Regions from separate parts of the Steroidobacter flavus genome, predicted to be linked through region 4. Evidence: riboswitches for the same ligand, from Rfam matches in the RefSeq annotation. Region 4 holds a riboswitch; each other region holds the start of a gene.
The links. Region 4 has a riboswitch for cyclic di-GMP ahead of ACFPN2_RS24425 (putative Ig domain-containing protein). Riboswitches for the same ligand answer to the same signal wherever they lie in the genome.
Positions count from the first base shown of each region.

Region 1: linked by a shared signal. The riboswitch ahead of ACFPN2_RS11000 (hypothetical protein) and the one ahead of ACFPN2_RS24425 (putative Ig domain-containing protein) in region 4 are both predicted to bind cyclic di-GMP.
Region 2: linked by a shared signal. The riboswitch ahead of ACFPN2_RS19650 (TlpA family protein disulfide reductase) and the one ahead of ACFPN2_RS24425 (putative Ig domain-containing protein) in region 4 are both predicted to bind cyclic di-GMP.
Region 3: linked by a shared signal. The riboswitch ahead of ACFPN2_RS12575 (fibronectin type III domain-containing protein) and the one ahead of ACFPN2_RS24425 (putative Ig domain-containing protein) in region 4 are both predicted to bind cyclic di-GMP.

Region 1 covers NZ_JBHSDU010000003.1:1,243,091-1,251,007, forward strand. Annotated here, with positions in the region: gene ACFPN2_RS10980 (circularly permuted type 2 ATP-grasp protein) at 1-44, opposite strand, end outside; gene ACFPN2_RS10985 (hypothetical protein) at 248-637, opposite strand; gene ACFPN2_RS10990 (hypothetical protein) at 822-1,121, shown strand; gene ACFPN2_RS10995 (hypothetical protein) at 1,389-1,724, shown strand; cyclic di-GMP riboswitch class I at 1,877-1,963, shown strand; gene ACFPN2_RS11000 (hypothetical protein) at 2,142-4,292, shown strand; gene rraA (ribonuclease E activity regulator RraA) at 4,350-4,832, shown strand; gene ACFPN2_RS11010 (hypothetical protein) at 4,886-5,242, opposite strand; gene ACFPN2_RS11015 (lipocalin-like domain-containing protein) at 5,337-6,494, opposite strand; gene ACFPN2_RS11020 (FtsX-like permease family protein) at 6,494-7,917, opposite strand, start outside.
Region 2 covers NZ_JBHSDU010000003.1:3,205,940-3,213,856, forward strand. Annotated here, with positions in the region: gene ACFPN2_RS19625 (lipid-binding SYLF domain-containing protein) at 1-117, opposite strand, end outside; gene ACFPN2_RS19630 (serine/threonine-protein kinase) at 197-2,971, opposite strand; gene ACFPN2_RS19635 (ECF-type sigma factor) at 2,968-3,549, opposite strand; gene ACFPN2_RS19640 (hypothetical protein) at 3,911-4,468, shown strand; gene ACFPN2_RS19645 (hypothetical protein) at 4,512-4,748, shown strand; cyclic di-GMP riboswitch class I at 5,030-5,114, shown strand; gene ACFPN2_RS19650 (TlpA family protein disulfide reductase) at 5,235-5,732, shown strand; gene ACFPN2_RS19655 (AraC family transcriptional regulator) at 5,803-6,408, shown strand; gene ACFPN2_RS19660 (hypothetical protein) at 6,412-7,917, shown strand, end outside.
Region 3 covers NZ_JBHSDU010000003.1:1,627,039-1,634,955, forward strand. Annotated here, with positions in the region: gene ACFPN2_RS12550 (LytR/AlgR family response regulator transcription factor) at 1-689, opposite strand, end outside; gene ACFPN2_RS12555 (sensor histidine kinase) at 686-1,837, opposite strand; gene ACFPN2_RS12560 (carboxymuconolactone decarboxylase family protein) at 1,902-2,390, opposite strand; gene sigJ (RNA polymerase sigma factor SigJ) at 2,467-3,354, opposite strand; gene ACFPN2_RS12570 (DUF885 domain-containing protein) at 3,477-5,267, shown strand; gene ACFPN2_RS12575 (fibronectin type III domain-containing protein) at 5,334-6,068, opposite strand; cyclic di-GMP riboswitch class I at 6,222-6,308, opposite strand; gene ACFPN2_RS12580 (DbpA RNA binding domain-containing protein) at 6,760-7,380, opposite strand.
Region 4 covers NZ_JBHSDU010000014.1:373,535-381,451, reverse strand. Annotated here, with positions in the region: gene ACFPN2_RS24435 (flavin reductase) at 1-13, opposite strand, end outside; gene ACFPN2_RS24430 (cupin domain-containing protein) at 31-537, opposite strand; gene ACFPN2_RS24425 (putative Ig domain-containing protein) at 666-1,571, opposite strand; cyclic di-GMP riboswitch class I at 1,734-1,834, opposite strand; gene ACFPN2_RS24420 (FAD-dependent oxidoreductase) at 2,036-3,307, opposite strand; gene ACFPN2_RS24415 (hypothetical protein) at 4,088-4,582, opposite strand; gene dusA (tRNA dihydrouridine(20/20a) synthase DusA) at 5,015-5,998, shown strand; gene ACFPN2_RS24405 (S9 family peptidase) at 6,118-7,917, shown strand, end outside.

The sequences.
Region 1 (7,917 bases), on a different contig from region 4:
TCGCCGTCGCTGGCATGCATTTCATCGTACGGAGTCGCCGACATCCAGACCTCTGTTGTAGCCGGCGGCAGCAGTGCCGCGGCTCGAGCTAGGTGTCAGGCGAAGGAGCGAAAAGCGTGCCAGCGGCGGAAGGCGCTGGTTATGCGTGAATCGTGAGCAGTTCGAGGCGGGACGCACCAACGCGAGGCCCGGCGGGCGGGCCCCACGCACGATGATGGGGCGCGGGCCCCATCATGAGGATCGATCGTCAAGGCATCTGGATCTTGCCGCCGCCGCGGCCACCGGTGATGCCGGGCATCGGGCCCTGCGGAACCACGAGCTGCGAGGCCTGTTGACGGCGCATCTCCTGGATCTGCTGCACGGTGCGCTCGATGGCCGCCTGAGCGGCCGGCGCGAAGCCGACCACGGCGTCCGCCAGCGTCTGGCCCTCGATCTCGAAGCTGATCGGCACCGGGCCCATGTTGGTCATGATCTCGGCCTGGCCGATGTACAGCACCGGCCGGCCGGGATCGGCCGAGCCATCGGCGCGCACCGGGGACAGGCGACGAATCGCACCGACCCGCCGATCGGTGAAATTTTCCTCCTGGTAGAGCCCTTCGGCGTCCATCTGCGGGTCTTGATTGCGTTCTTCGGCCATGTGAAACCTCTAATGAATTCGCCCGCTTGCGACGGACGGGTGTAAGCCTCGGTGCTTTATGACAGTAGACCAGCCGGCGCTCGCATCTTCAAGGCGGTGACAGTCTTCGTCAGGGGGCACAACGTCGTTACAATGGGGCCATCTTCAATGAGAGCAACGGGCGGTTCGCGCCCGAGTGACGCCCATGCAGGAAACCGACAACCCCTTCAGCGAAGCCTTCGGCAAGGCCGTCGATCTGGGCAACCGGATCGCCGACACGGATGACAAGGCCGACATCTGGGACATTGCCGACGGTCTGCTGGCGGGTGCCGTCCAGTACTGGTTGTACTCGCGACAACCCTGTTCGGATCCCGAATGCGAAGAATGTCAGCCGATCAGCACCGCCGAGGGCCGGATCGAGGAGCTGCGCAAGCTGATGCGCCAGTTCGCCGAAGAAAGCGAATATTTCCATTCACCCACGGACCGTAACGTTGGCCGCGCGTAAGTAGCGCGGCCGCACGCTCGCCCCCTTTCCCTCGTGGCGAAATTTTCGCCACATGCCCAGCATCATGACTGTGGTCGATTGTCAACGGCGGGCGCGTGAAATTTTCGCAGCAAAAAATACTTTGCGCGTACGTGCTTGATCCGTAATGCGGCGTAAATACAACGCGCGAATGCGAGGGCGTTTTGCGATCCAGCGCACACCGCCCGATTCGTGTCGCCCTTCACACTTTCGCCCGCGTGGCTTCTGCGGGAGACCGATGCGGTGGGAATGTTGAAGAACTTGAAGCTCAGACATCGCGCCTACGTGTGCGCGTACAACTCGTTTCGCTTCGCCGCGCGACTGCGCGGTGACTTGAGCGAGTTCGCGCCCTCGATCGCGGAAACCCTGGAGAGCGTGGGCGACGAGCTCGCCGCGCTCGCGCGCGACAGCTGCCCGACGGAGAACGAGCGTCGTCAGCTCATCGAGGGATTGGAAGGCGCGCTGCGTGCACTCGGTCTGTCCGACGCGGCGCAGGTTCATATCGTTTCTCAGCTCGCGCCACGCATCATGGCGGGTGAGCCGGCGAGCGCGAGCAAAGAAGCGTGGACGCGCATGGCGGTCTGATTTTGAACCTGAAAAACCGCTAAATGAGACATAACCTCAAGGCGATGGCAGCAGGTCACTTGTCGCCAATCCCCTTGTCTGCTGAAAGCGACCATAACGCTTGACTTATGCCGACGCGGTGCCGATGATCGAATCGTTCCAAGACGATTGCTAGATTTACTGGGCAAACTCGCCGAAAGGCGAGGACGCAAAGCTTCCGGTCTAACGGATTCATTTCCTAAGACAGCGGGGTTGCCACGGGGCCGCGACATAATGCGGCAACGGTTTCGCCACAAAAGATAACAGCGAAACTGCCGTGAACGAGCGCGATGCGCATACGCGCGCTCACTTCCCCGCCGAAATGATGTTCCGTTCAGCTTGAAGCGCGTCCACCGCAAGCGGGCGGTGTTCAGCGGCGCAACGGGTCGGGGAAGAAACGTGGAAGACAACACCAGCAAGGTCTATGTCGAGCCGGAAAGCTCACAGCCGGCGCTCGTCTCCCAGAGCTCAGGGAGCGGCACGCAGCTGTTTGTCATCAACCTGTGCGCGTCGATCGCGCCGGTGTCGACGACGGGCCGTAACATTCCCGGCCTCGAGAATTACAAGCTTTATCAGGTCGCGCGTGTCGAGGATGGACGCACGCGGCATCGTCTGCGCCTCGGCTTCTTCACCAACGAAGCGCATGCCGAACGTGTGCTCACTGTCGTTCGTCAGCAATATCCAACCGCATTCACGACCAGCCTGAGCGATGAAGATCGTCGTTTCGCTCGTGGCTATTTGCCGGCTGCGACGCCTGCGCCTGCGCCGCGTCCGACTGTTGCTGTAGTCAACACGCCGCCGCCGGCTCCCGTTGCCGCTGCTCCTGCTCCTGCCCCGAAGGCCGCGCCCGCTCCTGTCGCTGCAGCTCCCGCTCCCAAGGCTGCGCCCGCGCCCGTCGTCGCGCCGCCCGCGCAAGTTGCCGCCAAGCCCGCGGTCGCTGCGAAACCTGTTGCAGCGAAGCCCGCTCAACCTGCAAAGCCCGCTGCCAAAGCGCCGACCGACGAAATCGTCGAGATGACTTGGGAGCCGGACGAAGAGACCAAGGCCGCAGTCACGTCAGCGTCGTTGCCGAAGATCAAAGCGCTCACTGAAGCCATTGGCCTCGATGAGATGAGCTGGAACGACGATCCCACTCCTGCTCCGACGCCTGCTCCGTCGAAAGAACCGCTCGCTGTCGGTTTGTTGAGCGGCAAGTTCGCCGCACTCGACACCAGCAAGCTGAAGATCAAGACCACGCCTCCGGCCGCCGCGCCTGCGCCGGTCGCAAGCAAGCCTGTGACTCCGCCCGCGCCCGCCACCATCCCGCCAAAGCTGGATACAGCCGCGAGCGTGCGCGTGCCTGCGCTGACTTTCTCCGATCCTGAACCGACGCCCGCCGCTGCGCAGAAGTCGAACGGATCGAACGAGCCGTATCACGTCGGCAAAGGCCTTAACATCGAAGAAGTCGATGCGTTCGAGCTCGACCTCTATGACGAACCGCCGGCCAAGGCCGCCGCGCCCGCTCCGCAGCCCGCGCCCGCTGTAACAAACAAAGCCGCTGCGGCTAAACCCGCTGCTCCTGCGCCGAAGCCTGCGCCCGCTGCCGCGAAGCCAGCATCGCCGCCGCCGGCTGCAAAGAAGAACGAGCCACCTGCGAAGCCTGTTGCTCCTCCGGTGACCAACAAGGCCGCTCCGCCGATTCCGAAGCAAGTGCCGCCTGCGCTGGTTCGCGACGCTTCGAACGCGCATCCGAATCTCGACAGCACGCAGACCATCCGCGCGCTGACCAACGAAGAGATGAGCGATGCCGCGCAGGAAAAGTGGTTTGCGATTCAGCTCGCGGCGTCCGAGCAGCCGGTGAATCTGGACATCCTGCCGCACCTCGATATTTTCGAGGCCTATCGTTTGTATTCCGTCGCGACCGCCGGCAGCGGCAAGATCGTGCACTCGCTGCGCCTCGGTTTCTTCAAAGAAGCCGTGTCGGCCGAAGCGGTCACCGGCTATCTCAAGACGTTCTTCGCGTCGCCTTCGGTCCTGCGCATCAGCGTCGCCGAGCAGGCCCGCTTCAAGGATGCGCCTCAGCCGCGTCGCGCCGAGCCGGAAGAGCCGAAGAACAACGTCGTCGAGCTCAATAACGCCCGCGCCAATCGCGCGCCGGTGGTGCCAACAGTCACCATGGAAGTCGATCCGTCGGCCACCGGAGCGTTCCGTCCCAATGCCACCGGCGCGTTCCGCCCGAACGCCACGGGCTCGCTGAACTCCGCCACCGGCACGTTCAAGCCCGGCGCGACGGGTGCGTTCAAGCCCAACGCCACCGGCGCCTTCAAGCTGAATTCCACCGGCGTTCATAAAGCGCTGGATAGCAAAGTCGCCGCCAAGTCCGCCGCTCCCGCCATCAAGCGCTCCGAGCCGACACGCTCCGGCAATACCGGCAAGCACAAGCAACTCAAGCGCAGCCTGGCCGATGAGTTGATGGAAGAGGCGCGCGAAGTCGAGTTGTCGGAGAGCGGCGTTCGCAAGCTGCCGCAGAACGGCTCGCTGCTGTCGCGGCTGCTAGGCAAGAAGAAATAGCGCCGCCCCGCGCGTCTGCGGCAAACTGCTCCGTCTCTTTCCTGACGAGGCCGAGCCGTGGATATCAGAACCGCCGATCTTTGCGATCAATTCAGCGACGAGCTGGACATTTGCGAGCCGCTGTTCGGCGACTTCGGCGGCCAGATCCAGTTCGGCGGCCCGATCGCCACCATCAAGTGCTTCGAAGACAATTCCCTGGTTCGCGAGCTGACCGCTGAAGCCGGCAACGGCCGCGTGCTCGTCATCGACGCCGGTGGCTCCATGCGCCGTGCTGTGGTCGGCGACATGCTCGCCCAGAAAGCGGTCGACAACGGCTGGGCCGGCATCGTCGTGTACGGCTGCGTCCGTGACTCCGCCGCCCTCGCCGATATGCCCATCGGCGTCAAAGCGCTCGGCACGCATCCGATGAAGACCGACAAGCGCGGCGAAGGTCAGCGCGACATCGTCGTCCGCTTCGGCGGCGTGACCTTCCGCCCCGGCGACTGGCTGTACGCCGACGAAGACGGCGTCATCGTCGCTCGCCGCGCGCTGGTCAAATAACGATCATCGATAGCTCGGGGCGGCACTCAGTCGCCGCCCCGACTAGCGCGAGCTCACCGCTTCAATCCAACGACGAAATCCGCGCTCGCCACATATTCCGCAGGCGGTGGATTGTCGAGCACGATCACCTGGCCTTTGTTACTCGCCACGCAACGAGCGGTGGCCACTTCCTGACCGCTGCGCGTGTAAGCGCTCAGCGCGATCGTGAATTGTTTCGGGAAATAATCGAGCGGGCTGGCTGCGCCATCGACCACGCGAATGCGGACCTTCTTGGCGTTGGGCAGATACGTGTCGACGAATGCCGAGACGCAGGCGTCAGTCGCTTTGTGAAGCGGGCTGGCCTGAGCCAGGAACGGGGTCGAGGCCAGGATCGCCAGGCTCACGACGGCCAGGGGCTTGTGGATACTCATCGGATACCTCCGTATGCACTTTGATGACGGAGTGAGTATTGATGAGCGGCGCGGCCCACCCTTTGATCTAGATCAGTCGCGAGCCACTTTTCGGCTACAGCCGCATTTTCTTTGCATAACCTGTCATTTCCAGATAGCCGCGACCGATGGGCTTGTCGCCCTCGAATGCGCGGACGGCACCTTCCCAATAGATCGTACCGGTGCTGCCGCTGGCGTCGTTTTCCTGGTCGTCCATCAGGGGCTTCAATGTGATGACCCGATCGCCGACCGTGACTTGCCACTCGACCGGATAGCGAACACCCGTGCGAGGCGAGCGCCAATCGCGCACTGGCTTCCATTTCACCGCTTCGGGTTTATATGAAACACCTTCGTTAGCACCGGCGGCACGCGACTTGGCGGCGGCCCACAGTGCGCCGCCTTGAACGTCGCGCATTTGGAACATCATCAATGCGCCGCCGTCGTCGAGATTGAGGCCGACCCAATCCCAGCCCTGCGCACGCGCGTCCACGATGGCGCCGGACCACTCGTGATCGAACCAGGCGACGCCACGCACGGCTCGATCCTTGCCATCGACGACCAATCGTCCGGTGACGGCGAGTTGCGGCAGGCTGTAGTAATAGCTGGCCGAGCTTGGGCTCGGGCCTTTTTGACTGAAGCCGCGATCGCCTTGAAGCAACGGCGGCGCCTTGGGCTGCAGCTTCAAGTCGAGCTGCAAGTCGTCGCCCTTGGCAACCGCGATGTATGTGTCGCCGTCACGGCGCAGCTGCCAGTCATCGATGTAAACATCGAGCGATCCTTCCGCCGCATCGGCCAACCCGAAGCCGGCGCGGGCGGACTTCTCGTGATGTAACAGCGTGCCGCGCTTCGGATCGCTGATAGCAAGATGACCGAACAAGACCTGGCGCAAGGCGAAGCGCGAGGGATTGTCGTCGTCGATGCCGGTGCGGGAACGAAAGAACGTCAACTGGAACCCGACCGGTGTGTCGCCCGCGCCGTCGAGCCAGCCGGTGACATACCACCACTCGGTCTTGAACTGAGGGTGACTGCCTTCGTCGCGCGGGAACTCGAGTTCATAACCCGGGACCACGGCCGGATATTTAACGTCGGCGCGAGCGCCCGCAGTCACGAAGAACACAACCGCCAGCGACATGCATATACGCGCAGCGAATCGCGCCAGCACGCGCGACACGTCTCGCCAAGGCGCGTGGCCACCTTGCACGCAGACGACATTCCGACCGAATGCCTGGCGCATCACCAATCCTCCCTGACCGCGCGCACGACTTCGCCACCCATCGCCTGGCGGCCGCTCACGACGGCGATCAACGCCGCCGCGCCGATGAGCGCCGCACTGAGTGCCGACAGCAATCCCACCGGCGCGCTCAAATCCATGCTCCAGTGAAACGACTGCCGGTTCACGACATAGATCAAAATCAAACTGATGACCGTGCCCGCGATCAACCCGACGATCACGCCCAGCGCCCCGAGCACCGAGCCTTCGATGGCCAGCATCGTCGCCACCTGCCCGCGCGTGAACCCGAGGTGCCTGAGCGCGCCAAACTCGCTGCGCCGGGCCAGCACTTGAGCGCTGATGCCGGCGGCAATGCCGAACAAACCGATCGTCACCGCCACCAGTTCCAGCAAATAGGTAATAGCAAACGTTCGATCGAACGCCGCGAGCGACAACTTGCGCACCTCGCCGGGTGTCCGCAGGTCGTAATCCGTGCCCGGCGGCATCAAATCGCGAATGGCAGTGCCGACCTTGCTGATCTCCGCTCCGCGATCGAGCCAGAACCAAACCGTGTTGACCACGCGGTCGCCCGTGAAGGCGATGTAGTCATCGCGCCCGATAACGATGGCGCCGTTCTGATGCTCATAATCGCGCCACACGCCTCGCACGGACGCCGCAACTGTCCTGCCCGCGAGATCGAACTTGATCTCATCGCCGGCCTTGATCGCGAACAAATCCGACGCCGCCTCGCTGACCCACACCGGCACCGCGCCGCTCGGAACGTCATTGCTCGCCGTGCCCATCATCCACAACGTTTTATCGGGATGATCGCGATTCATGGAACGTGCGATCAACGTGAGCGCCGGCCGATCGGCCGACAGTTGCACTCGAGCGAGACGGTTGTACTCCACATGCTCGACGCCCGGCACTCGCGCCATCGCTTGCGCCAACGACTCATCCAGATACGACGACTGCCCCACATAGCCGACGCGCACATACAAATCCGCCGGCAGCACTTTCTGCGTCCACTGATCGAGCGAGTCCCGGAACGACGTGACCATGATGGCCATCGACGCCATCAAGCTGAAACTCACGATAATGGAGGACACACTCAGCGTCGCGTATCGCGCCGTACCCGCGATCTGCGCGATGGCGATCTCGTACGGAAGACGCCGCCAACGCGGTGCATGACGAAGCACGAAGCGCACCACCGAAGGCATCGCGACCACACAGCCAATGAGGAACAGCGCGATGGCGACGAACCCCGGCAACGGCAGCCCCGCAATCGGCGGCAGACTCACCGTGATCGCCGCCAGCACCACGAGCGTCAGCACCGTCCAGCGATGCGACCGGATCTCACCGCTGGTGATATCGCCGGCCTTCAGCGCACTGGCTGTCGGAACGCGAGCAGCATCGAGCGCCGGCCGCAACGCGCCGGCAACCGCCA
Region 2 (7,917 bases), on a different contig from region 4:
GGTCGAGGTGAGCAGGCGCGCATCCTGGCGCTCGCCGGCGACAGCGCCCGTCGTGACGGCGCAGGAAAGCAGCAACACTGCGAGCTGGGTCGCGAGCGGGTTGGATCGTGTGAGCATCGTTGGCATCACTCCTACAACTGAGTCTCGTATTCCTGAGACTGTAGCAGAAGCGGCAGGTTCAAGCCTCAGGGCGCGGTTAATTCGGACGCGCTTGCGGTGTGTTGTTAGGCGCGGTGCCGCTGGTGGCGAGCATCAGGTCGTTGAGCTTCTCGCGCTGACCGTTGGCGATATAGAAGTGCTCGACGCGCTGCCGTGCCTTGATGCGCACGTCGCGATCGGCGCTGTCGTCGGCGGCGAGCTCGGTGTACGCACGCGTCAGATACGTTTCCGCCTCGCGCATGCGGCCTTGCTTGTAGAACACTTCGCCGAGCGCGCTCGCCGAACGGGCCGAGCGCCAGGCCGGCGCGTCGGTGCGCTTCCAACGATTCATCGCCGCTGTCAGCATCGCTTCGGCATCGGCCAGGCGATTGGTCTCGAGCAGCACTTCGCCCAACAGATGCTCCGCCGAGCACACGTATTGATGATCGGCCGGACGTGTCCGCGCCAGCGTATCGAGCGAATGTCGCAGCTCGCGCTCGGCATCGTTGAATTTCCCCCGACGCATCAGCACCGATGCATAGGACGTGCGGAAGTACGGCGTGTACGCGTGCTCCGCGCCCATCGCATTCACGGCGGAGCTCAACGCCTCGGAGGCGAACTGCTCGGACTCGGCGAGTTGACCCTGTGCGCGTCGGATCTGCGACAGCGAGTCGAGCACTTCGGCGACCTGACGGCTGTTGTTGCCGAACAGGATGCGTTGTTTCTCGAGCGTGGCTTCGAACATCACGCCCGCTTCGTTGATGTGATTCTGCATCAGCAGCGCTTCGCCCAGCCGCGTCTCGGCGAGCACGCGATCGGGATGCAGATCGGGCGCGGTCAGGCGGAAAATATCCACGGCCTGGCGCGTGACCCGCTCCACCGACGGAATATCGTCCATCCACATGAACACCAGCGACAGGTCGAGCAACACCACCGCCACTTCCTGATCGTTCGGGCCGCGCACCTGACGATTCAGCGCGAGTGCTTGTTCGAACGACTGGCGTGAGCGGGTCACATCGCCGCTGGCGAATTCGACCCGACCGCGATTGGTCAGCAGGGTCGCGTAGGTCGGCGTGCGCTGGCTGCCGATGCGGTCGCAGAGCTCCATCGCTTCTTTGATCACGCGCGCCGAGCCGTTCATGTCGCCGAGCGTTCGCAAGGTCACTGCGAGCTCGGACATATCGTCGGCCGCGGGCAGGCCGCCGCCATTCGGCATTTGACGGCGCAGGTGCACGGCGTCTTCGAGATAACTCAGCGAACGTTCCGGATCGCCGCTGCGACGGAACGCACGGCCGATGGAAGCGAGCAGACGGGCTCGCACTTCCGGACGCATGCCTTTGTCCGCCCGCACCTGCAAGCCCGATTGTTCGAGCAGCTGGCGCGCCGTGATCTCTTTGCCTTGGGCTTTGAAGGGCTCGGCCGCGGAGAACACGTCGAGCATGAATTCGGAGACGGCCTGCGCCGATTTGCTTTCGTTCGCGGCCTTGTCGCGCTCGGCGGCGATGCGCTGATTCTGAATCGACATCACCACGGCGAACGCGACGATGACGACGATGAAGAACGCACCGGCCGACACACCGAACGCATGACGACGCACGAAGCGTTGTGAGTAATACAGCCAGTTGCCCTGGCGCGCGACCACCGGCTCGGCCGACAGATAACGACGCAGGTCGGCGGCCAGCTGTTCGACCGAGCCATAACGATGCTGCGGCTCCTTGCGAAGCGCCCGCATGACGATGGAGTCGATGTCGCCGAGCAAACGTTTCTGCAATCGATCCGGCTGCAGGCCGCGAGCCAATGCGATGGCCGCGATCGGCGACTCGCCTTCGGCGGCCTCGGCCGCGTCGATGGCTTTCTTGACCGCGGTGCTCGGGCGCTGCGGGTCGCTGATACAAATGGAACGTTCCAGCTCGAGCTGGCTGGCCGAGGAGGGCACCGTGTAGGGCCGGAGGCCGGTGAGCAGTTCATATAAAACGACGCCGAGCGCGTAGACGTCGCTGGCGGTGGTGACCTGGCGGCCCATGATCTGCTCGGGGCTCGCATATTCGGGCGTGAGCAGCCGGTCGTTCATGCGTGTCAGCGCCAGCATGGCGGCGGCGTCGCCGGTATCGAGCAGCTTGGCGATGCCGAAATCCAGCAGCTTGGGCGCGCCTTCGGCGGTGACCAGGATGTTGGCCGGCTTCAGGTCGCGATGAACGATCAGGTTCTGATGCGCGTACTGGACGGCATTACATATTTCCAGAAACAGTTTCAGGCGCGCGGTGAGATCGAGCTGCTGCCGGTCGCAATAACGATCGACCGGCTCGCCGTGCACATATTCCATGACCAGATACGGCTGGCCGTCCTTGGTCTCGCCGGCATCGAGCAGGCGCGCGATGTTGGCGTGATTCAGGCTGGCGAGAATCTGCCGTTCGGCGCGGAAGCGCTGGCCCAGGTCGCCATGAATAGGCGCGTTATCGACGATCTTGACCGCGACCTGCGCCGAATACTGGCGATCGGCACGCTCACCCAGATACACCGTGCCGGTGCCGCCGTGGCCGAGGATGGACGCGAGTTTGTAATTGCCGATGACGCGGCCGACCAGCGCCTTGCGCCGATCGCGCGTGGTGGCGTCGATGGCCGCGCCGAGCGCGTGAGTCAGCGGCCCGGTGGACTGGCCCACGTCGCAGGCCAGCAGCTCGAGCAGCTCATCTTTCAGGTCTTTGTCGTCGCCGGTCTCGGCGCTGATGAAGGCTTCGCGTTCGCGGTCCGGCAACTCGACGGCGCGGGAGAACAGATCCTGCAAGCGCTCCCAGCGGTCGTCGACGTTCTTCCCTGGAGGTTCCGGGGTCATGAGGCTTCGGGTTCGCGATTCCGTGCCGGTCGGATCTGACGCAGGATCCAGGCCTTGGCGAGCCGGATCTCCCGATCGACGGTGGCTTCGGACACCTTCAGGGTCTCCGACAGCTCCTGATAAGTCAGGCCGCCGAAATAATGCAGCTCCACCATCTCCGCGAGGCGGGGATTGTTACCGGCCAGGCGCTGCAAAGCCTCATCGATTTCCAGCACGTCGATATCGCCCGCGGTGGCCGGGCCGAGATCGAGCACATCCATATCGAAGTCGTTGAGCGAGCCCGTGGTGGTGCCGCCGCGTTTGTCACGAAACCGGCTCTTGGCGTGATCCACCAGAATACGTCGCATCTGCCGCGCGGCCACAGCAAAGAAATGAGCACGGTCCTGCCACGAGACATTCATCTCGACGAGCTTGACGAATGCCTCGTGCACGACGGCGGTGGCCTGCAAGGTGTGGCCCGGCCGCTCGCGTTTCATATAGCGGCGGGCGCGGTTACGCAGCTCCTCATATATGAGCGGCGTCAGTCGTTCCAGGGCGCGCGTGTCCCCTGACTGCCACGCAGACAACAGCCGTGTCACTGCCTGCCGGTCGGGCGGTGGAATGGCGGCTGCGATTGTGTTGCTCAGTTGCGAGTCTCCGATTCGGGGCCTGTCTGTCTCTAGTTTACTGGCTCGATTGCGACAGTTTCTCACTTAGCGCCCGCGCCGTGCCGCGAGCCGCCCGCCAAAACCGTCCTACGGCCGTCCCTGAATCCGGCTCAACCGGTTGATTTCCGGGATCTCCCGAAAACCTCAGCTGAGCGATGTACTGATTGTTCCTTTTTTCTTCCGCTTGTCCAGGGGGGCTGTGACGGGATTCTCAGAGGGACATCGCTTATCCCAGTGATCGAGCCAATGCCGGCTCGGATTTTTAGCACTTTTCCCGGGAGGGGTTGTTGTCATGCGTAACGTATTTGCAATTTCGATGGCGGTGGCGGGTGTTCTGTTTGCTTCTGGCGCGAGCTTCAGCGCGCAACTGGCGGACGGCGATTCAGGTGGCAAGCGTCCGGTATTTAACATTGTCGATGGCGACTCGGGCGGTAAGCGGCCGGTGCTGGCCGACGGCGATTCGGGTGGCAAGCGCCCGGTGTTCAACTTTACCGATGGTGACTCGGGCGGTAAGCGTCCCGTATTGACCCTGGCCGACGGCGACTCCGGCGGCAAGCGCCCGGTATTCAACTTCACCGATGGCGACTCGGGCGGTAAGCGTCCGGTGCTGGCCGATGGCGATTCGGGCGGCAAGCGCCCGGTATTCAACTTCACCGACGGTGACTCGGGCGGCAAGCGTCCGGTGCTGGCCGATGGCGACTCGGGTGGCAAGCGCCCGGTGCTCAACCTGACCGACGGCGATTCCGGCGGTAAGCGCCCGGTGCTGGCCGACGGCGACTCCGGTGGCAAGCGCCCGGTGTTCAACCTGACCGATGGCGACTCGGGCGGCAAGCGTCCGGTGCTCGCTTAACTAACGAATCCTGCTGAACCGGTTTTTTGAATTGGAGAGACAGATGAAAAAGCGTATCGCCCTCGGCGCCGCCATGTTGCTCACCCTCGGGACCGCCGTCGCCAGCACGTTCCTGTACGGACACGAGTCGGCCGCGCGCGAACGGTTGGTCGAAGAGCAGCAGATCACGTTGCCGTCCGACAATCAGTCATCGAGCCAGACTGTGACGCCGGAAATGATCGCGATGTGGAAAGCCACAGCCGCGTCGACCGACTACGAAGCTCCGAAAGCGCCTATCTAACCGATCGGCGTATCGCGGGTGCGGCCGGACCCCTCCCTCCGGCCGCACTTCGCTTCGATGTCGCTCAGCGGGGGGAAGGCTGTCAGTCGTCTGTGTACGGATACAGGCGTCGATGCTGTTGTCGTCGCCTACCGACAGACCTTTGAAATGTGCGGCAAGTCACAGGCCCGTCGCGGTTTTGCGCCGCTGGCATCACACTTCGTTCGTTGACATATTTGCGCCGCGTATAGCACCCTAGCTGGCGTTGTCAGAGGTGCAGCCACGCACATGTCAGGGGCCGCCTCATGCAAGGGCAAACTCACCGAAAGGTGGGGACGCAAAGCCACCGGTCTAAGGGAATTATCCTAGGACAGCGGGGTTGCCAGCGCCGGCCTCTCATTCATTTGTGGAGGCGCCGATCGGCTGCCTCACCGCGTGTCCGGCGACGAATAAAGATTGATGTCACAGACCTCACAAGCTCGCCTGCCGCTCCGGGCTTCCGCACGGATGCCACGCCTTGCTTTGCTGGCGCTGTTGCTGCTCGGGCCCGCCGTGTGCATCCCGGCAGGCCCGCTGGTCGGCCAGCCCGCGCCCGATTTCGCGTTGCGCTCCTGGGATGGCGCCAACATGCGCCTGTCCGAGCACTCCGGCGAAGTGGTGCTGCTCAACTTCTGGGCAACCTGGTGCGGGCCCTGCCGCCAGGAAATGCCGCTGCTCGATGAAATCTACGGCAAGTATCGCCGCGCCGGGCTGGTGCTGTTCAGCGTCAACCTCGATGAGGAAAGCAATCTGGACTCGGCGCGCGAAATGGCCAAGACGCTGCGCGTCAGCTATCCCGTGCTGTTCGATGCTCGCAAAGAAGTGAGCCGCGCCTATCAGGCGGGCACGATGCCGTTGACGGTGTTGATCGATCGCGAAGGTGTGGTGCGCTACGTATCCGAGGGCTACAAGGCCGGCTATGAAGCGCGCTACACCGAAAAGCTGCGTGAACTGCTGAACGAGTGAACTCGCGCCGCCCGCAACGGATCCGCCTCGCTAATCGAACCGAACTCGTATCGAACTCCCGGACACCTCCATGCTGCGTCAGAGCCTTCTGAAAGTAATCGCCACGCTGAGCCCGCTGCTGTTCGTGGCCGGGCCATCGACTGCGCAAGACGCGCCCGCCGCGACCACCGCGCCGATCGTCGACAGCAGCACGCCGGCACCGTCCGCGCCCGCGGGCGGCGGCGACAGCTTCAAGAGCCTCGACGAAGAAGTGCAGGCCCTGAAAAAAGAAGTGCTCGATCTGAACCGCGAGCTGTTCGTGCTCGAGGAAGAGCTGCTGTTCCCGGCCAACACCCAGGTGGCGGTGTTCGTGTCCATGGACGTGGGTGAATTCTTCGCGCTCGACTCGGTGACCTTGAAGCTCGATAACAAGGAAGTCGCCAACTATCTGTACACCGAGCGCGAGGCGCAGGCGCTGCTCAAGGGCGGCGTGCATCGCGTGTTCATCGGCAATCTCAAAGCGGGCGAGCACGAGCTGATCGCGCTGTTCACCGGCCAGGGCCCGAATCAGCGCGACTATCGCCGTGGCGCGACCATCAAGCTGGAGAAGGGCGTCGGCGCCAAGTACGTCGAGCTGAAGATCAGCGACAAGGCGCTCAAGGCGCAGCCCGAGTTCATCGTCAAGGAATGGGAATAACCCGTGCCGGGCCGATGTAACAAAGTTTTCGTCGCGGTGCTGCTCGCGCTGGGAGTGACCAGCGCGATCGCCAAGGAGAAGAAACCTCCCGAGCCGCGACCCTTGATCGGCACCCCGCAGGTCGTGCGCGATCTGCATTGGGGCGACGTGCTGTTTTATTTCTATCAGGACGATTATCTGCAGGCGCTGACTCGTCTCGGGGCCGCGCAGGATTTCAATCGCGTCAGTCATCACGGCGTCGAGGCCGAGCTGCTCAAGGGCGGCTTGTATCTGTCGCTGGGTCAGCACGAGGAAGCGGGCCGCATCTTCAAGGCGCTGTTGAACGACAACGTGCCGCTCGATGTGCGCAATCGCGCCTGGTTCTATCTGGCGAAGGTCTGGTACCAGCGCAACTATCTGGAAGACTCCGCGACCGCGCTTGCTTCGATTCGCGGCGCGCTGCCCGGCGATCTGGAGCCGGAGCGTCATCTGCTCGAGGCGCAGGTGCTGATGTACCTGAATCGCTATGACGATGCGATTCGCACGCTGGAGCGCTGGCAGCCGGTCGGTAATGGCGGCGACGTTTGGTCGTCGTACGCGCGCTTCAATATTGGCGTCGCGCTGGTCCGGCAGGAACGGGTCGAGGAAGCGGCCGAGCTGTTGAACGAGGTCGGTCAGATCGCGACACCGACCGAAGAGCTGGCGGCGTTACGTGACAAAGCCAACCTCGCGCTGGGGTTTGCCTGGCTCAAGGCCAATCGCCCCGAAGACGCCAAGAAAGTATTGCAGCGTGTGCGACTCGAAGGGCCACAATCGAACAAGGCCCTGCTCGCCGTCGGTTGGGCGGACTCGGCCGAGAAGAAGTTCAACAAAGCGCTTGCGCCGTGGATGGAGCTGCGCGATCGCGACATGCTCGACGCAGCGGTGCAGGAATCGTATCTCGCGGTTCCCTATGCCTACGCGCAGCTCGATGCGACCGGTCAGGCGGCGGAACAGTATGTGAACGCGGTCGAATCGTTCGCGGCCGAATCCAAGCGCATCGATCAATCCATCCAGGCGATTCGCGACGGCAAGCTGCTCGATGCCATCGTCGACAACGACAAGGCCGATCAGGTCGGCTGGTACTGGCAGTTGCAGAATCTGCCGGACGCGCCGGAGACGCGTTATCTGTATCACCTGCTGGCCACTCATGAATTCCAGGAAGGCCTGAAGAACTATCGCGACCTCAAGCTCATGCAACGCAATCTGGCGACGTGGGCGCTGAGTGTGCAGGCCTTCGAGGATATGGTGGACACGCGTCGCCATGCGTACGAGCAGCGTTTGCCGGGCTTGCAGAAGACGCTGGACACCGTCGATCTCGACGCGATGGAAGCGCACAAGAACGAGCTGGAGTCGCAACTGGCCGCGTCCGAGCGCGACAACGATGTGACTGCGCTCGCGACCTCTAAAGAAAAAGAGCAATGGGCCAAGGTGCAACAGATCGAAGCGGTGCTGGCGAAGGCGGACCAGAACGATCCGATGGTGCAGGAG
Region 3 (7,917 bases), on a different contig from region 4:
AACACCACACCGTTGCGGAGTGAGATCTCGTAGTCGCCCTTGAACAGCGGCGTGAGCGAAGCGATCGCCGCGATATTCACCGCCGCCGATTTATGAATGCGAGCGAAGCGCTGCTCACCGAGTTGCACCAACAGATCCTGCAGCGTCCGCCGCAATAGATACTTTCGGCTCGGGGTGTGCACGTGAACGTAGTTGTCGTCCGCCTCCAGCCAATCGATAGACCCACTGTCGATCAGCTGCAACCGCTCCCCTTCCGGCACGAGCAATCGCTCGCTCGAGCCCGTCTGCGCCCTGGCAGTAGCCACCGCCGGCGCACGCGATTGCTTGTCACCGAAGCGGTCGCGAACGCGCGCGACGGCTTTGAGCAGACGTTCCTTATCATACGGCTTGAGCAAATAATCGACCGCGTTCAGATCGAACGCCTTCACCGCGTGCTCATCGTACGCAGTGACAAAGACGATCAGCGGCGCCGTCTCCTGCTCCAACTGCGCCGCCACTTCGAGGCCGCTGAGCTCGGGCATCTGAATATCCAGAAACGCCACATCCGGCCGCAGCTGCTCGATAGAAGCCGCGGCCTGCAATCCATCCTCCGAACGAGCGACGACTTCAATGTCACTCAGTTCGCCGAGCCAGCGCTGCAGCTTGTCCCGCGCTGGCGACTCATCATCCGCGACGAGCACGCGAATCACGCCGGCCGCTCCGGCAAGGTCACTTTCGCGACCACCGACTCGCCATCACCCATCAACTGCAACGTCGCACGATCGCCGTAAATCACTTTCAGTCGTTCACGACAGTTCCGCAGCCCAACCCCTTCACGGTAACCCACTGACAAGTTCGACTCCAAGTCGACAGGCATCGATGCATCCGACGAATCCGTGTGGCGATAACCCGTGTTTCGGATCTCCAGCACCAACTGCTCGCTCTCTCGCCGCGCAACGATCTCAATGCTCACCGGCCCGACACTGCGCTCGACCCCATGCTTGAACGCGTTCTCCAACAGCGGCTGCACGAGCAGCATCGGCACCTGCGCATCGAGCAACGCAGCGTCGACATGCCACTGCAGAGTGACCCGATCCGCAAAGCGCTCTTGCATGATCTGAGCGAAGAGCTCCAGCGTGCGCACTTCCTCGCGCAACGTCGTCATCTCCCGATCGTTGATCTGTAAACTGACCCGAAGCAAATCGCCGAGCCGCGCGAGCATGCGATCGGCACGCTCCACATCCACATGCATGAGCGCCGAGATGGTATTCAGCGCATTGAAAAAGAAATGCGGCCGCAATTGCGCCTTGAGCTGAGACAGCTGGGCCTCGGCCAGCGACTTCTGCAGCTCCAGCAGATGGCGCTTCTGCGCCTGCCACTGCTCGAACGAATCGAAGCCAAAAATAATCCCGAGCCACAGCCCGGAGAACAACAACAGCTTCAGCGACTCATAGCCAACGACGAACAGCCACGACTCATGGTTATACGCGCCGCCCAGCAGCGCATAGACCGCATGACGCACCCCATACACGAAACCAATGAACGTCACCGCCAGCAGCGGCAACCAAAGCAAATGCCGCCCGAACCATTGCAACGGTTGATCGAGATACGGCGCGAATCGCTGCTTGTTACGACGCTGCCAAAGCAGCCACGCGGTCGCGCCGAGGCACGAGGAGCCTTCCCAAAGCAGCGGCTCCCACCACGCGATATAGGGGTTATGCAGGCTGTCCTGGAGGGCGACCAGGATCATGATCAGCCAGAACGCCGCCCACAGCCAAAGCAGCATGCGCCCGGGTGAAATCGCGGCGATCAGGCCGCGACGGGCTTCAACAACAGGCGCAGAGGAAACGACAGCCATGGGGCGAGTGTAGTCGCCACATGGCTGTCCGGCCCTAGTTTTGGGGTAAGCGGGACGAACCGCTTCAGGACGCCTGGGCGCGCATCGCCTTGAGGCTGCCCGCCTTGTAATTGCCGGCCGGGACGTTGAACGCGATATTGAAACGATTCCAGCCGTTGATGGAAACGACCACCAGGGTCAGCCGCGCCAGCTCTTCATCGCTGAACTGAGCACGCGCCTGGTCATACACCGCGTCCGGAACATGCTGGTTTTCCAGCTTGGTCACCGCCTCGGCCCAGGCCAGCGCGGCTTGCTCGCGAGCGCTGTACAAGCCCGGCGCCTCGCGCCACACGCTCAACAAATAGAGCCGCTGCTCGGTCTCGCCTTCCAGACGGGCATCCTTGCTGTGCATGTCGACGCAGAAACCGCAGCCATTGATCTGCGACGCCCGCAGCTTCACCAGCTCGATCACGGAATGTTCCAGCGTGGAATGCTCGAAGCCGGCGCTCAGGCCCGACATGGCCTTGAAGATGTCGGGATGCTTCATGAAATTGAACGGACGCTGCTGACTCATGCTCTCACTCCATAAAAGGTGTTTGCACCCCCTAGACGAGCGAGCTCGCCGGACTGTGACAGCCCGGCGCAAAAAATCAGGCGTGTGGCAGGAAGGCGCCGAGCTTGTCCGGATTGGCGACCGAGTAGTACGCGTAGATGCGCTGGCCGTCGGTGTCGAAGGTCGTGACCGAGTGCAGCTGGCCCCTGAACGACGTGGCCACGCCCAGCTCGCCGTTCACCCGCACGATGCGCCGGTCGACTTCCAGAGCGCCGCGACGTTGGAAGATCATCTTGAACAGCAGAACGATGCGCTCGGCGCCATGCAGAATACGGCGCGCCGCGACCGCCCGGCCGCCGCCGTCGGAAATCAGGTGGGCGTCCGTCGCGAACAGTGCCTTCATGGCCGGCAGGTCGCCGGCATTGGCCACTTCGATGAATCGTTCGAGCATGCGCCGCCGCGTCTGCTCGTCCACCTTGAAACGCTGACGCTCAGCCATGACCCGCTCACGCGCCCGATGCACCAGCTGCCGGCAGGCCGCCGCGCTTTTGCCGAGCACGTCGGCGATATCGTCATAGTCGCAATCGAAAGCATCGTGCAAGACAAAGGCGGCGCGCTCGTCCGGACCGAGCCGTTCGAGCAGGCTCAAAAAAGCCAGCGACAGCTCGCTCGCCAGCTCCGCCTTGGATTCAGGCGTCACTGAATCGATCTCGGCCAGCGGCTCGGGCAACCACGGTCCGATGTAGACCTCGCGCTGTGCTTTCACCGAGCGCAACCGATCGATCGACAACCGGGTGACGATGGTGGTCAACCAAGCCTGCGTCGACCGTACGTCGGAATTGTCCGATTCGCTCCAGCGCAACCATGCGTCCTGCAATACATCCTCGGCGTCAGCCCGCGAGCCGAGCATGCGATAGGCAATGCCGAGCAGACGCGTGCGCTCGGCGGCGAAAGCAGTGGCGGTGGCGGTTGGATTGGCACTCATGATTCACGAAGACGCAGCCTGACCGGACTAGACGAACCAGCGGCCGGCGCTGTGACAAGCCCGGCTCATTATGGCATCGTGACCGCCGATTTTCGGGGCCGGCCTTAGCTGAAGGGGAAAATATGCAGAGACCGAAACTGCTATTCGTACTTGCATACACATTGTTGCTGCCGTGTCTGGCACTGGCGCAGGCCAACCAGGCCAGTCGTTCCACCGTCGACGCGTTCTTCGCCCGCTTCACCGATGAATGGGTGCGCGCCGATCCCGACCTCGCCACCAGTTCGCGCTATTTCTCCGGCGAGGAACAGGCCCAGCTCGAACAGCAGCTCACGCCGCGTACCCGCGCCTATACGCTCGAGCGCATCAAGCGCGCCAAGCGCGGCCTCGCCGATCTGGCGAAATTCGATCGTAGCAAGATGAATGAATCGCAGCGGGTGTCCGCCGAGCTGATGCAATGGCAGCTCGAGCAGGTCGCGGCCAGCGAAGCGTTCCTCGACTATGACTTTCCGCTGGAACAGTTCAACGGCGCCAACGTCGGGCTGGTCGAGACCTTCACGCTGCGTCATCCGTTGGTGAAGCCGTCGGACGCGACCAACTACGTGACGCGCATGAAGCTCATCGGCCCGCGCATGGATGAAGCGGTGGCCGAAGCCAAGCAGCTCGTCACCCGCAAGATGGTGCCGCCGCGCTTCATCGTGGAATCGACGCTCAAATCGATGCGCAGCTTCAGCGATGTGGCGCCGGCGCAGAACCCGCTGGTCACCGCGTTCGCTCAACGCATTCAAACCATCGAAGGGCTCAGCTCCGCGCAGCGCTCGGAGCTGCAAGCGCAGGCGACTCGCATCGTCACTGAGCAGGTGTATCCATCGTGGCATCGTGCGATTGCCTTGCTCGAAAGCCTGTTGCCGAAGACCACGAACGATGCCGGCTTGTGGCGCTTCGAAGGCGGCGATCAGGCTTACGCATACGCGCTCGGCCGCTTCACGACCACGAAGCTCACGGCCGAGGAGATTCATCAGATCGGCTTGCAACAGGTCGCGCGCATCGAAGGCGAGATGGATGCAATCTTCCGCAAGCTCGGTCGCACCGAAGGCTCAGTGGCGGCGCGGTCGGCAAAGCTGCGGGAAGACCTGGCTTATCCGGACCCGACGTCTGACTCGAGTCGTGCCGCCATCATGCGCGACATCGACGGCATGATTGCCGACGCGCTCAAGCGCAGCCCGACGTTGTTCGATTTGCAGCCCAAGTCACCGGTCGTCGCACAACCGTTCCCTCGCTTCCGCGAGGCCAGCGCCGCTGCGAACTACAATCGAGCGCCGCTCGATGGCTCGCGCTCGGCGATTTTCCAGATGCCGCTGCGTCCGCAACGCATGACGAAGTTCGGTCTGCGCACGCTGGTGTATCACGAGACCGTGCCGGGTCATCACTTCCAGATCGCGCTCGAGCAGGAAAACACGGATCTTCCAAAGTTCCGCCAGGCACGTGTGTTGGGCGGGATCTCCGCGCTGTCCGAAGGCTGGGCGCTCTATGCGGAGAAACTGGTCGCCGAGAATGGTTGGTATGAGGGCGATCCGGAAGGATTGCTGGGCATGCTGGACGCGCAGTTGTTCCGCGCTCGCCGGCTGGTCGTGGACACGGGCTTGCACGCCAAGAAGTGGACGCGTCAGCAGGCCATCGACTACGGCCTGGAAGCGAGCGAGGTCGATCGTTACGTCGTGTTTCCGGGGCAGGCCTGCTCTTACATGATCGGCCAGCTGCAGATTCTCGAGCTGCGGGATCGGGCTCGCGCCGCGCTCGGCGATAAGTGGTCGCCTCAACAATTCCACAACGTCGTACTGCGGACCGGCAGCGTGCCGCTGGAATTGCTCGGTCGCGAAGTCGACCGTTATGTGGCCGGCGCCGCCGCCAACTAAAAAGAAAAAGGGCTGGCGTCACGAAGACGCCAGCCCTCATCGTCAGCTGACGATGCAGTCGATGAATCAGCCGATCACGCGGGAGATCACGTTCGAGATCTCGCTCTCGTCACCATCCGAAGTGATGGCGCGCACCGCGAAGTAATACGTCGTGCCCGCCTTCAGGTTCTGCACCGTGTAGGTGTTCGAGCCGGCGCTCGGCACTTCGATGGAATTCACCATCGCGTTCTGATTCGTGCCGTAGTGAATGCGATAGCCCGCGAGGTTCTGCAACGTCTCGCCGTCGACCGTCTGCGTCGGCACGTTCCAGGACAGCGCCACATTCGGGCCGGAAGCCACAGCTTCGGACGGCGCGGCGCTGGAATCGGAACCGGCACTCGAGCCGGCGGCGCCCACGGTGATCGAGAAGGCCGGCAACGAAGCCGTCGTCTTACCGTCGCTGACGGTGATCACGATGTTTGCAAACGTGGCTGCCGCGGTCGGCGTGCCGGTGAGCGCGCCCGTGGCGGTGTTGAAATTCGCCCAAGCCGGCTTGTTCTCGATCGAGAAGGCAAGCGTGTCGCCATCGGCGTCCGTTGCCTGCGGAGTCGCGGAGTACGCGCTGCCGACGCTGGCCGTTGTGCTCGCCGTGCCTGAAATCTTCGGCGCCGTGTTGGAACCACTGGCGCTGTTGGCGCTCGCGCTCGTGCCGCTGCCACCACCACCACCGCCGCCACCGCAGCCCGCGGTCATGAGGCCCGTCATCACCAGCGCAAACAAACCGCCACGCTGCACCCACTTGCCGACATTCGCCTTCTGCATCTGATAACCCTTGTTACTTCTGCCGGGCGCTTACGCACACGACGTGAATTTCCAAGGGCGACGCGGTCACTGTGAGGCGACCTGACAAATCATCGGTGTACTCGCGTACACATAGAACACCCGTGCCTCGCTGGCACGGTTTGCTCTCGCTAATTTGGCAGCCCCGCTGTCATCGGGCGTGAGCCCTTTAGACCGGTTGCTTTGCGTCCCCGACTTTCGACGGGTTTGCCCTTGACGGTAGCGAGCCTCGATTTATTCCATCCGAGGTTGTGACCGCCGATGACTGCGCGCACTCACACGCACAGCCGGCACGGCTGTCACAGGATTTCAGTCAGACGAGAAGCTTCAACTTCCTCGACCCGCTGCGGCGTTCGCTTTCCTTACGAACCCTTCTAATTGATCAGTGGATGCCAGTTTCGCGCTTTCGCGGCCCCTTACCCATCGGAGAGGCACCCAATGACTCGACGCGGGATGGAGCATAACCACCCCCGGCAGATCCTCAATCCTGTCGGCGAATAGCGGCAACGTCGCTGTATCCAGACGTCGCCGTCCGGGCGGAGGAAACATTGCCGATGTTTCTTATGGGCGGAGAGTGGACTGAGGCACGCACCGACCGGCTGGTTGGTCGGTGCGTTTGGGCCTGTATTTGCAGGCCTTTTTTGCTTTTTGGAGTGTCGCAGAGCCGCTGTTGTCAGCGGCGTCGCTTGGGGTCGCGCGGCGGGCGGGCGCTGGAGCGGGGACCTCTGGAATCGGTCTGCTTACGGAATTTCGGCCCCGCCGGACGGTCGCGTCGGAGCTTTTCCACGTGGGTTTTCAGGGCCCGGCTGATCTGGAGCGGCTGGCCGGCGACGCGGACTTTCTGCAGCTGGAGAAAGACGTCCTTGGGCATGCCGGCGGGCAGATCGACGAAGCTGTGATCGTCCTGGATCACCACGCGACCGATGTGCCTCCCTTCGAGGCCGACCTCGTTGGCGATCGCGCCCACGATGTTGCCTGGCTTCACGCCATGATCGTGGCCGACTTCGATACGATACGTTTCGACTTCCTCGTCCCCACGCCGGGGACGTCGCTCGTCGCTGCTGAAGTCACGATCCTGCCCGCGCCCTCGCGGGCGCTCCTCGCCCCCAAAGTCACGCGCCGGCCCACGTCGCTCCGATCGAACGTCCCCAAAGTCGCGCGCCTCCGCTCGCTTGCGGGGCCGCTCGCCTTCATTGAAGTCACGCGACTCGGCACGCTTTCGCGGCCGAGCTTCGTCTGCGGAAGGCCGGTGCTCACGCGAGCTTTCTTCGCGCGGACGGTCTTCGTCGCGCACAGAACGCGTGGCTTCACGAGCAGCCGCGGCTTCTTCGCCGACAGCACCGGTGTCGCCACTTTCGCTCGTGCCGACATTCGCGGCGACTTCACCGCCACCTGCGACGTCTCCTCCGCGTGCGACTTCGTTTCTGCCTACGCCTCCGCCTTCGCCCGCGACTTCGCCTATGCCTATGCGTTCGCCTCGGCCCGCGACTTCGCCTATGCCTATGCGTTCGCCTCGGCCGGCGACTTCACCTTCAGCGGCGACTGCGCCTCTGCCTGCAACTTCACCTTCAGCGGCGACTGCGCCTCCAGCGCCGGCTTCGCCGCCAGCTGCGAGTCGTTCGCGCTCGGCGCGCTCGAGGGCGCGGCGTTCGCGGCGATTCAGGGGCTTGGGGCCCTGTTCGGCGGGGGCCGAGGGATCGCTCGGTGATTTCCAAAAGCCGGCGACATAGTCGGAAGTGACAACCTCTTCCTGCCACTCATTCCGCTCGGAACGCCCGGCCGACTCGCCCTCCGCGTCCGACCAGGTCTTTCGCTGTCGCGAAGGCCTTTC
Region 4 (7,917 bases):
TGTCGAGGCTCACGAACCGGCTCCTCGCTGCTACCAGTCGTTGCCGGCTGTCGCGGCTGCCTTCAGCGCTTCCTCGGTGGAGATCTCCTTGCCGCTGTCATCGACGAAGTGAATGTCGAACGCCGCGTCGGCGACCAGGAACAGCACGCAATCCACCTTCGAGGTGCAGCGGAATCGATGCACGTGTTTGCCGGGCAGCTGGGAATACGCGCCGACCTTCAGCATCACCGGACGCTCGCCCAGCATCTGGGCCAGCGGCGCCCCTTGCAGAATGACGATTTCTTCGGAGGGCGTGTGCCAGTGGAAAGGCACCACGCAGCCGGGCCGCATGCGCACCATTAGAGTCCCGGGGCCCTTGCTGATGTCGCCGCGCAATCCTGCAAATGACGTGCATTCGGGCACGCCGGGAGAGGATTGGAAATCCGCCGCGTTCGGATCCTGCAGCAGCATTCCGCCCTCGTGGGCCAGGGCCGATGTCCCGAGCATCGCTGTCAGAGCGCAGGCCGCCAGCAGGGTGATCCCGTGTTTTTTCCGCATCGTTCGTGGTATCCCGTGTTTGATAAAACAGGTATATCAGATATGCGGTTTATGTGCAATTGACCATGGAGCCAGAAAAAGACACGGCGATCCAATGCGGATCGCCGTGTCTGAGCTTGCTGTTGAGATTACTGCACGATCTTGCTTGCGACGTTCGAATTGCCGCTTTCCGTGCCATTCGACGTGTAAGCGCGCACCGCGAAGTAGTAGGTGCCCGGCGAGAGGTTGTCGAACGTGTAGCTCGTGATACCCACGTTCGCTACTTGCACCGACTGCGTCATCGCGTTCGGCGAGGTGCCGTAGGCGATGCGATAGCCGGCGAGGTTGGTCAGTGTGCTGCCGTCGGTGTTCTGAGTCGGCGGCGTCCAGGACAGCTCGGCGCCACCGTTAGAAACATCGACCACGTTGATCGCGAACGCCGGCAGCGCTGCCGTGGATCTGCCGTCGCTCACGCTGATCGTGATGTTGCCGTATGAGCCGACCTGCGTGGCGTTCGGCGTGCCGGACAGCTGACCGGTGACCGTGTTGAACGTTGCCCAGCTCGGACGATTGGCGATCGAGAAGGCGAGCGTGGTGCTGTCAGAGTCGCTGGCGGTCGGGCGGAAGTTATAGGCGCTGCCGGCGTTGACAGAGCGAGTTGGCGAGCCCGAGATCGTCGGCGCGGCGTTCGCTGGAGTGGTGGAACCCCGCACCGACGCGGTGATGGAGAAGGCCGGCAGGGTTCTCACATTGACGCCGTCGCTGACGCGGATCTGGATGTTGCCCCACGAGCCCGGCGACTTCGGATAACCCATCAGGCGGCCGCTGCCGGTGCTGAACGCGGCCCATGATGGCTTGTTCACGATCGAAAACGTCAGCGTGCGACCTTCCGGATCGCGCGCCGTCGGGAGGAAATCATAAGTGGTGTAGGTGTAGAGCGAGGTGGTCGGCGAGCCGCTGATCGTCGGCGGCTGATTGACGGTTTGGGCTTCGGCGGTGGCGGCGACTGCCAGGTAAGCGGCGAACGAAGCAACGAGAGATGTGGCGATGCGCATGAAGTGACTCCAGCAAGCTCAGTTTTCGATGCCAGCCCGCAGCGCGCTGTGGTCGCGGCAATGCGGGTACGTATGTCTGGCAAGGGAAGCTGGCGTTGCGGAGCCGGCGCTGATCGCGCGGGTCGCTGGCCTGACACTTCACGCATCGAGCTGTCAGCTCGAAGCGGCAACCCCGCTATCCGTGATGCGGCTGTTTTTACAGCGGCATCCGAGGACCGGAGGCTTTGCGTCGCCGTCTTTCGACGGGTATGCCCTTACTCGACGGGAGGCATTGTGCTGGAGGCGGGGCCGATCAACTATCCGACCGGCCCTCATGGGGCGCTGGCAAATGCTGGCAAAGCGTTTGAGGCCAACCCGTAGCGATCGTCGAGCGTACGTAGTCGGTACGGGCGCGCTGCTAGTCGATTACGTAGGAGTGCTCATGAGTTGAAGGGTATGAGCGGTGAACCGTCACCGAAGGCAGATCACACGCTCGTGGGATCAATGGCAAGCGTCCGACGCGGACCTCCTCGGAAGGTAGAGAACATATCGACAGTGCGCTGCCACTGAGTCATCTCGAGTCCTGCGTAACCGCAGACTGCGTGGACGATTCGGCGTTTGACGAAGGGCAGCTTGCTGGCAAAGCCGCTCGCGAGCCGGTTGGCAGCGGCGCCGAATGCCCCAGCCGAGTCGGCAAGTGTGGAGAGGGTGCGGCTGGCTGTTTCGTAGGTTCGTAGCTGAGATTCGCGTGCCGCTTGATAGGCGGCGAGTGCAATGGGTACTTGCGGTGCCCCCGTCAGGCGCAGGGCTGCCGCCAGAGTGATTGCATCAGCCAACGCCATGTTCGCGCCCATTCCCAATTGGGGATCGAACGCATGCGCCGCGTCGCCAATGCAGACGAGATGCTTGGTGTGCCAGGTCTGCATCCGAACGTGCGCAAACGACCAATGCTGAAGGGCATCGAATCCTGTCAACCCGTCGAGCGAGTTGTGTAGCTCCGGATACTTCGAGGCCAGAGCCAGGCGCCAAGCGTCGAAGTCGCCTCGCTCCAGTGCCTCAACCTGAGACTGAGACTTGTTGATGAACAGCGTCGCGCGGTGTTTTCCTCGTTCATCGACGCCCGTTGGGAGTACGCCGATATATTCCTCGTGGCCGTGATGGATCTGCAGGAGTTGCCCCGGATCGCAGGCTGCCGGCAGGAGCACGTCGACGCTTAGTGCCCCCTGCTCGCGGCGTGCAACTTCAACGGACGGTGTGACACGAAGTCGCAATCGAGAATGGACGCCGTCACTAACGACGATGACGTCATAGGGACCGGATTTTCCGCCGTCGTCCAGAGTGAGCCAGGTCGCGCCATCGCTCGTTGCGATGTCGTGAACGCACACGCCCGATCGGACATCGGTGCACGCGTTCGTGAGTGCGTTCCAAAGACTGCGATACAACGCGGGACGGCGAATGCCCACGGCGTGGTCGTGCAAGCCCGATGGATAGACCACACGAAAGGCGGTGGCGCTGGCTGTATCCACGCGGCAGATGCGATCGATGCGGGTCCCCTGAGATTCGATCGAGGCGAGCAGGCCCAGCGCTCGCAACGCATCCAGTCCCACCGGCTGCAGCAGCAGGCCGGCGCCTTGCGGTACCGAGGGTTGCCGGCGTTCGAACACGGTGACGCGGTGACCGTGCCGGCTGAGCAGGATTGCGACACTCATGCCGGCGATACCGGCGCCAATGACTGCGATATGTAGTGGGGTGGTCATCGTTCAAGTCGCGGCGGAGCTGTTGTGATCATCGCCACATACCGAACTCTGGCCTGGGATGCGACAGATTGGCCTCCTGATTGATCCGTGAGGAATAGAAAGTTCGGGTCTGTCGAGGTATCAATGACTTACCGATTTCCAGAAAGATCTTTTTGGAACCGGTCGCGATTGCATCCCTCATTCGAACACCTCCATGCACTGCGCAGTCGGAAGCGCGGGCTGCCACCGTCCGGGGAATCGACAGATTCTTCGGCGTGAGCGTATTCCAATGTCCGCAGACGGCGCCGATCGCGAAGCTGTTTCCAGATCGTGGAAGTGTTGCCTTGGGCGCGCTTGATGACGAGTCGATCGCCGCAGAGCCATACACGGCTGTCTTGTTCCCCTTCGAACAAGAGCCGCCCCCGCAGTCAATGGTGAGTCGATCTCTCCATGATCGGGCGGCGCCAGAGAGTTCGCTCTTAGAAATTTCTATATTTATAAGATCAACGTAGCTACCCATAGCGTTAGCGCGGTTGATCCGGCGCCTATGAGCAAACCGGCGAACAGCGCCGCTGTGGCATTAGATGATCCTTCGTCGTAACCACGCTCGTAATCGCCGCGAGTCCCTTCGTTGTGACAGTTGTCGCCGTTGGTAGCGTCATTGGAGACCCGCTGACCCGTGCGATGGCGAAGAAGGAGTGATCTCATAATGAACTCACTTTTGAGAATCTTGGGCACGCCTGGCTAGGGCCGATGTTGCTCCAGTGCGTTTGATCTCTCCTCCCGCGCACAGCCCATGGATCATGTCCTCTGGCGAGACATCGCTCGGTCCATGAGCATCTCGGCGACCGCATCGCGTGCTTCGGCCTCGGTTGTTCCAGGTGGAAATTCGAAAACCTCATCCCTGTCAAACGGGTTCGCAAATCGAACCGGCTCGCCTTCGGCAATTTGTTCTGGCGGCGGCCAGTCCAATTGAACGGGTTGCTGTGAGTTATCGATTGCCAGATGGCTCGCACGGCCCGGGCTGTCGAGCCCGTACGCTCCGAACACGAGACTGCCAAAAACGATCAGGAGGAGGGCAGCACGCGAGACGCTCACGCGGCGGGTAGCCAGTGCCTTCGTAGCATCCAGTTCATATGGCGATGCGCTGCTCGTTGGTACTGACGGTTGTAATGTCGGGCGAGATTCGCGCTGCTCAATGTGGCGGGCATCGGAAAGCGCAAGCAGTTCCTGCGCGCTCAGCTCTAAATCCATGGTGGTCTGATCGATCGGAATGACGCCTGTCAACTCGCTCATGAAGTTTCTCCGTCTGACTCAGAGCACCGGGGCATTCCGAGCTGAAAATTTCGGAAGGTAGCCCCTGCAAGGTACACGTAGATTCGACTCGAACAGTTCCCCGGCCTGGCATGCGTGCGGTTCACAAACGTGATGGGGGTCACAAGAGCGCGGCGCGATTTCGTCAATATGACAAGTAAGGCTGACGTTTCTTTCGAGGCCAGTCTGAGCTTGCTCTCCATCCCGGGTCAGCCTGATACGGGCGGCGCGGCCCGTCAGCACGCTTTCTTGTTACGATAGTGGCCATGGCGACGCTCCGATTGTCACCAAGCCATCTGGTGCCTATTCGGTGCCAATTGCCAGAACGAACGCCCACAAATGCCCGGAAATAGCGCGGAAATGACGGTATCGATTAGCAGCGGAAAAAGCGGCGGGAAGCTCGGTTTTTCGGCCCTGGAACGGGCTAGGCGCATCAGTGTAGCTCCCATGATGGACTACACCGACCGTCACTGTAGGTATTTCCTGCGCCTGCTGAGTCCGAACACTCTCTTATATACAGAGATGCTGACCTCGGCCGCCCTGGTCCGGGGCGATGGCGCTCGCCTGCTGACTTATGACGATGCCGAGCATCCGGTGGCCCTGCAGTTGGGGGGCAGCGATCCGAAGGAGTTGGCGGTGGCGGCGAAGATGGGGGAGGACGTTGGGTACGACGAGATCAACCTGAATTGCGGCTGCCCGAGCGATCGGGTGCAGAGCGGGCGGTTCGGCGCTTGTTTGATGGGTGAGCCGGCGCTCGTTGCTGAGTGCGTGAGCGCGATGCGTGCGGTGGTGAGTGTGCCGGTGACGGTGAAGTGTCGCATTGGGATCGAGCCGATGCCGCAGGCGGCGGAGGAGTTCGAGTTCCTGCGGAATTTCATTGCGACCGTGGCGGCGGCGGGGTGTGACGTGTTCGTCGTGCATGCTCGCAAGGCCATCCTCAAAGGGCTGAGCCCGAAAGAGAACCGCGAGATCCCGCCGCTGAAGTACAACGTCGCGGCTGCTCTACGCACGGAGTTTCCGAAACTCACATTCGTGTTGAACGGCGGCATCAAGACCGTCGAAGAAGTGCAGACGCATTTGCAAACGTTCGACGGCGTGATGATCGGGCGCGAGGCCTATTCGAATCCCTATCTGTTGGCGCAACTCGAGCAAGCCGTCTTCGATCCGAGCTGGAGCCTGCCGGCGCGTGAGCTGGTGATTCAACAGTACGCGGACTATGTGCGCACCCGGCTGGCCGAGGGGCATCGGCTGCGAAGCATGGTGAAACACGTGCAGGGTCTGTACGCCGGGCTGCCCAGAGTGCGGTCGTGGCGGCGTTACCTGTCTGAAGGCGCGGGTCAGCCCACTGCCAGTGCGGATCTGCTGCTCGATGCCTTGCGCATCGTGCAGGCCGCTTAATCTCGATTCAAAGAAAACACCTAAAAGCAAAGTGCCCGTCCGCCGCGACTAGTGCATGACGCCGGCAAGCGCGGTAAGTTCAGCGCTCGCCGGACAACATCACTCATTCAAGGCTAGACATGACGTTCACTCGTTACGCGCGCGGGCTCTCGCTCGCGCTGATCTGCACCTTGTTGCCCCTCGCTCAAGCGTGGAGTTTCACGATCGAGCAGGTGCGCAACTATGCGTTCCCGAGTGCGCTGGTCGCCTCGAAACAAGGCTCGCAGGTGGCGTGGGTGGTGAACGATCAGGGCCGACGAAACATCTGGGTGGCGAGCGGGCCGGACTTCGTTGCCCGCAAGCTCACTGCTTATGCCGAGGACGACGGACAAGAAATCAGCAGTCTGTCATTGACGGATGATGGTTCGCGGATCGTCTACGTAAGAGGCGGAGAACACGGTGCGAACTGGGACAAGGGATTGCCCGTGAATGTGTTGTCACATCCCGCCGGCACGAAGGTGGAAGTGTGGAGCATCGCCGTCGCGGGCGGCCAGCCGGTGCGGCTCGGCGAAGGCGACTATCCGACCGTCTCTCCCGACGGGCGCAAGGTTGCATATATCAAAGACGACGCGGCGTGGATCGTTCCGACCGATGCCAGCGCCGAGCCGAAGAAGCTGTTTACCGCACGGGGCAAGACCGGATCGTTGCAATGGTCGCCCGATGGCACACGACTGGCGTTCACATCGTCGCGCGATGCCACCACCTACGTCGGCATCTATTCCGATGAGAACACGCCGATCCGCTGGCTGGCCCCGGACGTGTATCGAGACAGCGATCCGACCTGGTCGCCGGATGGCAAGCAGATCGCATTCATTCGCCGGCTGGGTGACGGTGGCACGCCGCCGCTGGCGTTGGAGTTTGAAGCGAAGCCGTATTCAATCTTCATCGGCGATGCGCAGACCGGCGCGGCGAAGGCGGTCTGGAACAGCGGCACAACGCTGCGGGATGGCGCGTTCCAGGGATTCCTCGAGTGGGCCGCCGGCGATCGGCTCGTTTTCAATTCGTACGCCGATGGCTGGCAGCATCTGTATTCGGTGGCGGCGAAGGGCGGGACGCCGGAGCTGCTCACGCCGGGCAATTACATGGTCGAGGATGTGACGCTCAGTCCCGATCGCAAACGTCTGGTGTTCGCGGCCAACACCGGCAACGACCAGGACGATACCGAGCGTCGCCATCTGTTCCAGACACCGGTCGATCGCGCCAAGGTCACGCCGCTCACGTCGGGCGCCGGCTTGGAATGGTCGCCCGTGCTCACCGGCGACGATCGTTTGTTATTTGTCAGTGGCACGGCGACGCGTCCGCCGGTGCCGGCAATATTGGCGAAGGACGGTAAGCCGAAGCTGATCGCGGCGGAGTTGGTGTCCGCGAAGTTTCCGATGGATGAGCTCGTGACGCCGAAGAAGGTCACCTTTCAGTCGGCCGACGGCATGACGGTGCACGGACAGCTGTTCGTGCCGAAGAAAGCCAAGGGTAAGCGGCCGGCAGTTGTTTATCTGCATGGTGGCCCGCAGCGGCAGATGGTGCTTGGCTGGCACATGATGGCGTACTACTCCAACGACTTCGCCATCAATCAATACCTGGCTCATCGCGGTTTCGTGGTGTTGTCCGTGAACTATCGGCTCGGGCCGGGCTACGGCTTCGACTATCACTTCCCGCCGAAAGCCGGACAGCGAGGCGCGTCTGAATATCAGGATGTGAAAGCGGCGGGGCAGTATCTGCAGTCGCTGCCGGATGTGGACGCGAACCGGGTCGGCATCTATGGCGGCTCGTATGGGGGCTATCTCACCGCGATGGGGCTCGCGCACGACTCCGCTTTGTTCAAAGCCGGCGTCGATATCCATGGCGTGCACGATTGGATTCTTCAGTACGGGCTGAAGGAG